Regions from separate parts of the Pseudarthrobacter sp. B907 genome, predicted to be linked through region 1. Evidence: riboswitches for the same ligand, from Rfam matches in the RefSeq annotation. Region 1 holds a riboswitch; the other holds the start of a gene.

What was found. Region 1 has a riboswitch for glycine ahead of gcvP (aminomethyl-transferring glycine dehydrogenase). Riboswitches for the same ligand answer to the same signal wherever they lie in the genome.
Region 2: linked by a shared signal. The riboswitch ahead of ABLI39_RS15940 (aminomethyl-transferring glycine dehydrogenase) and the one ahead of gcvP (aminomethyl-transferring glycine dehydrogenase) in region 1 are both predicted to bind glycine.

What each region holds. Positions count from the first base shown of each region.
Region 1 is NZ_JBEEQE010000013.1:106,728-110,129, reverse strand. It holds partial or broken gene gcvP (aminomethyl-transferring glycine dehydrogenase) at 1-1,771, opposite strand, end outside; glycine riboswitch at 1,821-1,918, opposite strand; glycine riboswitch at 1,919-2,018, opposite strand; glycine riboswitch at 2,301-2,398, shown strand; gene ABLI39_RS12435 (amino acid permease) at 2,555-3,402, shown strand, end outside.
Region 2 is NZ_JBEEQE010000022.1:593-3,994, reverse strand. It holds gene ABLI39_RS15950 (MFS transporter) at 1-1,106, opposite strand, end outside; gene ABLI39_RS15945 (TetR family transcriptional regulator) at 1,175-1,714, shown strand; glycine riboswitch at 1,902-2,000, shown strand; glycine riboswitch at 2,002-2,116, shown strand; partial or broken gene ABLI39_RS15940 (aminomethyl-transferring glycine dehydrogenase) at 2,156-3,402, shown strand, end outside.

The sequences.
Region 1 (3,402 bases):
CGTTGCGCTGGGCATCGCCGCGGGAGAGGTGGTAGCCGCGGATCGCGAGCAGGCCCGCGAGTTCACCCTGGGAGCCGGCGTTTGGCTGGATGGAGACCTGGTCGTAGCCCGTGATTTCGGCGAGGTCAGCCTCGAGGCCGCTGATGAGTTCGCGCCACCCTTCGGTCTGGGAGTCCGGCGCGAAGGGGTGGATGGAGGCGAACTCCGGCCAGGAGATGGCTTCCATCTCGGCCGTGGCGTTCAGCTTCATGGTGCAGGAACCCAGCGGGATCATGGTGCGGTCCAGTGCGAGGTCCCGGTCCGAGAGGCGGCGGATGTAGCGCAGCAGCTGGGTCTCGGAGCGGTGGGTGTTGAAGACCGGGTGCTGCAGGTAGTCGGAGGTGCGCAGCACCGAGTCGGGCAGCTCGAAGCCCTTGGCCTCCACGAGCGGACCGGCGCCAAAGGCGACGACCACAGCGGAGAGGACTTCCGGCGTCGTGGTTTCATCGACGGACACGCCAACTGTGTCCGCGTCGATGAGCCGCAGGTTGATGCCCCGGGCCTCGGCGGCGGCGATAGCCTTCGTGGCCTTGCCCGGCACCCGGACCGTGAGGGTGTCGAAGAAGGAGTCGCTTGCCAGTTCGCGGCCGGCAATTTTCAGTGTGGCGGCCAGGGCGCGGGCGTTGTTGTGGACGGCCTCGGCGATTGCCTTCAGCCCGTCCGGGCCGTGGTAGACGGCGTAGAAAGAGGACACGATGGCCAGCAGCGCCTGGGCGGTGCAGATGTTGGAGGTGGCCTTCTCGCGGCGGATGTGCTGCTCGCGGGTCTGCAGCGCCAGGCGGTAGGCGGGGATGCCGGCGTTGTCCTTGGAGACGCCGACGATCCGGCCCGGGAGCGTGCGTTCCATGCCCTCGCGGACCGCCATGTAGGCGGCGTGCGGGCCGCCGAAGAACAGCGGCACGCCGAAGCGCTGGGTCGAGCCGACGGCGATGTCCGCGCCCTGCTCGCCCGGGGGAGTGATGAGGGTCAGGGACAGCAGGTCCGCGGCCACGGTGACCAGTGCGCCGCGCTCCTTGGCCTCGGCGATCACACCGGACTGGTCCCAAACCCGGCCGGAGGCGCCCGGCTGCTGCAGCACAACGCCGTTGATGACGCCCTCGGGCAGGCCCTTGGATAGGTCGGCGACCTCAACCTCGAAGCCGAGGGCCTCGGCGCGGCCCCGGACGATGGCGATGGTCTGCGGGAGGCAATCGGCGTCGAGGACGGTTTTACCGTCGTGGGCGCCTGTTTTCTGACCTACGGTCTTCTTCGCCCGTCGCATCAGCAGCACGGCCTCGGCGACGGCGGTGGCCTCGTCGAGGAGGGAGGCGTTGGCAACCGGAAGCGCGGTGAGGTCCTGGACCATGGTCTGGAAGTTCAGCAGCGCCTCAAGCCGGCCCTGGGAAATTTCCGGCTGGTACGGCGTGTACGCGGTGTACCAGGCCGGGGCTTCGAGGATGTTGCGGCGGATCACGGCCGGGGTGACGGTGTCGTAGTAGCCCTGGCCGATCATCTGCACGGCGGTCTTGTTCTTGGCGGCCAGATTGCGCAGCTCGGCGAGGACTTCGACTTCGCTCAGCGCCGCGGCCAGGGTGAGGGGCTTTTCCTGGCGGATGGAATCGGGGACAGCAGTATCGACCAGGCCGTCGACACTGTCGTAGCCGACAGCCTTCAGCATGGTGTCGACGTCGGCCTCGCGGCGGGCGCCAATATGGCGGTCAGCGAAATTGGATGAAAGAGATTGAACCGTCAAGAGGAACTCCAAGGTTTGGCCGGCGCAAGGCGCCGGAAGGGACCGGGTTCCTCCCCGCTCTGTATTGGACCTGAGAGATTCCGCGGACCGTTGTCCGCTTGCACCGTCGGTGAGCCAGGAACTTTCCTGACTGCTTTCCAGAGTTGCCTCGCCGCGGCGGTACATGGGCCTGAGAGATTCCTGGGGAGGATTTGCTCCTACGGCGCCTGCCCGTTGGTGACGGGGAGGACTCTCCCGCCACGGCTCGAAAGGCATATTCGAATGTGGTGATTCGCCTCACACCGTACACGCCATCCCGGGGAGAGGCAACAATGCGGCCGCCGGGCAATGTCACATTTGCGGGGCTTGACTTTCCCGAGTGATCCATCACACACTGAGTCGGCCGGACGATGTCCTTCGAGGGTGATCCGGCCATGGTGGGTGCAGGTCCCGGCACATTCGGGGCACCGCACCCACGACGGCGCGCTTTGTTCGGAGCTAACCTCCACGCCACAGGGCCGTCGGTAACATTCACAAATGAACATGCCTATGATCTGCGGCGGGAGAGTCCTGCCGGTACATACAGCAGGCGCCGTAGGAGCAAATCCTCCCCAGGAATCTCTCAGGCCCATGTACCGCCGTGGCGAGGCAACTCTGGAAAGCAGCCAGGCACGTTCCTGGCTCACCGAAGGTGCAAGCGGGTCTGCGGGGGCAGGAACGCGGAAACTCTCAGGTCCAAGACAGAGCGGGGAGGAACCCGAATCATCGTGGCACCGAAGTGCCACTTGAACGATGGAGTTCCTTATGACGATTCAACGACCACCTTCGGCTCCGGTTGAAGCCCCCCACCTTGAGCGCCAGCTCAGCAACCGGCACATCCAGCTCATCGCGATCGGCGGCGCCATCGGCACCGGCCTGTTTATGGGCTCGGGAAAGACCATCTCGGCGGCCGGCCCTTCCGTAATCTTCGTCTACATGATCATCGGCTTTATGCTGTTCTTCGTCATGCGGGCCATGGGTGAGCTGCTGCTGTCCAACCTCCACTACAAGTCCTTCAGTGATTTCGCGGCGGACTTGCTTGGCCCCTGGGCCGGCTTCTTCACAGGCTGGACCTACTGGTTCTGCTGGGTGATCACCGGCATCGCCGACGTTATCGCCATCGCCGGATACTCCCAGGAGCTCTGGCCCGGGCTACCCCTGTGGATACCGGGACTGGTCACCGTCGCCATCCTGCTGCTGCTGAACCTGACCACGGTGAAGGCCTTCGGCGAGACCGAGTTCTGGTTCGCGCTGATCAAGATCATCGCCATCGCGGCGTTGATTATCGTGGGCCTGTTCATGATTTTCAGCGGATTCAGCTCCGACGCCGGACCCGCTACTTTCAGCAACCTGTGGAGCCACGGAGGCTTCTTCCCGAACGAGTTCATGGGCTTCGTCGCCGGCTTCCAGATCGCCGTGTTCGCCTTCGTGGGCATCGAACTGGTGGGCACCACTGCGGCAGAGGCCAAGGACCCGGAGAAGAACCTGCCCCGGGCCATCAACTCCATCCCGATCCGTGTACTGCTTTTCTACGTGGGCGCCCTCATCATCCTGATGTCCGTCATCCCCTGGACCCAGTTCGCCGCCGGACACAGCCCCTTCATCGCCATGTT
Region 2 (3,402 bases), on a different contig from region 1:
CCCCCGGCCACCAGGGCATAGCCCGTGGCGCTCAACAGCAGCCCGCCGGCGACCACAAAGCCCGGGCGGACCTTGCGCACCAGCGGCACCGCGAGCAGGCCCGCGACAACCGTGGCGGCCAGGGCCGGAACCATCGCCAGGCCGGACTCCGACGGCGACTGGCCCTCGAGCAGCTGCAGGTGCTGGGCGAGGAAGAGAATAAAGCCGTTGTAGGAAAACAGCGCCAGCACGTTCGCCGTGATGGCGGTGCTGAAGACCGGGTTGCCAAAGAGGCTGAGGTCCAGCAGGGGAGCCGTCGCCGGCGAGGCTGCCAGCCGGCGCTGGCGGCGGACGAAGGCGTACCCCATCAGGAGACCGACGCCGATGGCGGCCAGCGCCTCCGGTTCCGGGCCGTGGGTCGCCAGGATCTTGATGCCGTACACTGCCGGGACCATGGCCAGCAGGGACAGGACGATGCTGGGTACGTCCACGGGGCCGGGCTTCGGGTCGCAGGATTCCGGGATCAGCGCCGGACCGAGGGCCAGCAGCGGCAGGATGATGGGCACCGCGACGAGGAGGACCGCACCCCACCAGAGGTGCTCCACCAGCCAGCCGCCCAGGATCGGGCCCAGCGCCGCGCCGCCGGAGAAGCCGGCGGCCCAGATCGCCACCGCGAGCCGCCGCCGGTTGGGCTCCGGAAAGATGTTCCGGATCAGCGACAGCGTGGATGGCATCAGCATGGCGCCGAAGAAACCGAGCCCGGCCCGGCCGGCGATCAGCCACTCCGCGCCGGGTGCAAAGGCCGTCACCGCGGAGACGGCCGCAAAGCCCGTGCTGCCGACCAGCAGCAGCCGCCGGCGGCCAATCCTGTCACCGAGGCTGCCCATCGCCACGAGCAGGCCGGCCAGGACCAGCGGGTAAGAGTCAACAATCCAGAGCAGTTCCACCCCGGTGGCATCCAGGCTTCGGGCAATCGCGGGCAGCGCGAACGTCAGGGCCGTGTTATCCACGGCCACCAGCAGCACCGGGAACATCAGCAGGGTGAGCGCCAGCCAGTCCCGCCAGGGCGCTCGCGGCTCCGGGGCTGCGGCCGTGCGGTCAGTTGCCGGCTGGAATACGGTGCTCATGAGAGATAACTGTACCGTCTGGACGGTATAGTTAAGAAATGCGCGTCCCGGCAGGCATGATGTAATCCATGGCCAGAAAACCCGTTGCCCGCGAAGCCGTCCTCGACGCCTTCGAATCGCTGCTCATCGCCGAAGGGGAACGCGCCGCGACGCTGGATGCGGTGGCCAGGCTGGCAGGTGTCTCCAAGGGCGGCCTGCTGTACCACTTCCCGAACAAGGAAGCCATGATCGCGGTGTTGCTCGAGCGCCTGGACCGGCTGCTCGCCGAAGACCTGGATGCCATGGCCGCCGCGCCGGAGGGGGCGGCGGCGTACTTCATCAAATCCTCCGTGTGGGCCGACACCCCGCTGGACCGGGTGTTTGTGGCCGCTACCCGGCTGGCCGAAGTGGCGCACGCTGAGACCCTGCAGCGGATGGCCGGGGTCCAGGCCAGCTGGCTGGCACTGCTCGCTGCCGACGTCGGACCTGCGATGGCCAAGGCTGTGCTGTACATGGGGGATGGGCTGTACTTCAACGCGATGCTCGCGCGGGCTCCCGGCGGGGCGCCGCCGGAGGTGGCCGGCGACGTCGACGGCCTGCTCGCCGCCGTCGAACGGCTGCGCGGCTGAGTGGGCGCTCCAACCCGGGGAGGCTCCCGCAGGTGTGGCGGGTTGGTGCGGGAGCGTCCCATCAGGGGGCCTGCGGCGGCACCCGAAGCGTGACCCGAACCGCTCCGTGCGCCGGAGTTTGCGGACGTGCCTCCGGCATAGGACAATGGGACTTGTGACTGCGGTCACGAGCAATTGAATATGCCTTTGATCTGCGGCGGGAGAGTTCTGCAAGTAGGTACAAGCAGGCGCCGTAGGAGCAAACCCTCCCCAGGAATCTCTCAGGCCCATGTACCGCCGCGGCAAGGCAACTCTGGAAAGCAGCAGGCACGCCCCGGGCGCGCCGTGCTCACCGACGGTGCAAGCGGAGCCTCGCGAAAGCGGTTGCGCGGAAACTCTCAGGTCCAATACAGAGCGGGGAGGAACCCGAATCAATGTGGCGTACCCTGCGCCGCCTTAGTTATGGAGTTCCTTGTGACTGTTACCTCAGCCTCCACGTCCTTCGTTGACCGGCACATCGGCGCCCGCCGCCAGGCCGACGTCGACACCATGCTGAAGGCTGTCGGCCACGACACCGTCGACGCGCTGGTGGACACCGCCGTTCCGAAGGACATCCGCCAGGACTCCGACCTGGCGCTCGCCGCGGCACTGAGCGAAGTCGAAGTCCTCGCCGAGCTGCGCAAGCTGGCCGCCAAGAACAAGACCGCCGTGCAGATGATCGGCCAGGGCTCCTACGACACCGTCACCCCGGCCGTGATCCGTCGCAATATCCTCGAAGCCCCGGCCTGGTACACCGCGTACACGCCGTACCAGCCCGAAATCTCGCAGGGCCGGCTCGAGGCGCTGCTGAACTTCCAGACCATGGTCCAGGACCTCGTGGGCCTGCCGATCGCCAACGCCTCGCTGCTGGACGAAGCCACCGCCGTCGCCGAGGCCGTGCTGATGATGCGCCGGGCCAACAAGAACAAGACGGCCCACGACGGCAAAACCGTCCTCGACGCCGACTGCCTGCCGCAGACCATCGCCATCGTCCAGGGCCGCGCCGAGGCCCTCGGCTTCGAAGTTGAGGTCGCAGACCTGTCCAAAGGCCTGCCCGAGGGCGTCATCAACGGCGTTGTGCTGCAGCAGCCGGGCGCTTCCGGCCGCGTGTTCGACCACACCGCCGTGATCGCCGAGGCCAAGGAACGCGGCGCGCTCGTCACGGTGGCGGCGGACCTGCTGTCCCTGACCCTCATCACCTCCCCGGGCGAGCAGGGTGCGGACATCGCCGTCGGCTCCGCCCAGCGCTTCGGCGTCCCGCTGTTCTTCGGCGGCCCGCACGCCGCCTACATGGCCGTAGCCAAGGGCCTCGAGCGCTCCATGCCCGGCCGCCTCGTCGGTGTCTCCAAGGACAACGCCGGCATGCCCGCCTACCGCCTGGCGCTGCAGACCCGCGAGCAGCACATCCGCCGCGAGAAGGCCACCTCCAACATCTGCACGGCCCAGGCGCTGCTGGCCATCGTGGCCTCGTTCTACGCCGTCTACCACGGCCCGGACGGGCTGAAGGCGATCGCCGAGACCGTCCACAACAACGCCCGCACCATCGCCGCCTCGCTCAAGGGCGCCGGCCTTAACGTGCTGCACACCTCGTTCTTCGACACTGTCACCGTCTCGGTTCCGGGCAAGGCCGCGGAGATCATCGCCGCCGCCGATGCCAAGGGCATCAACCT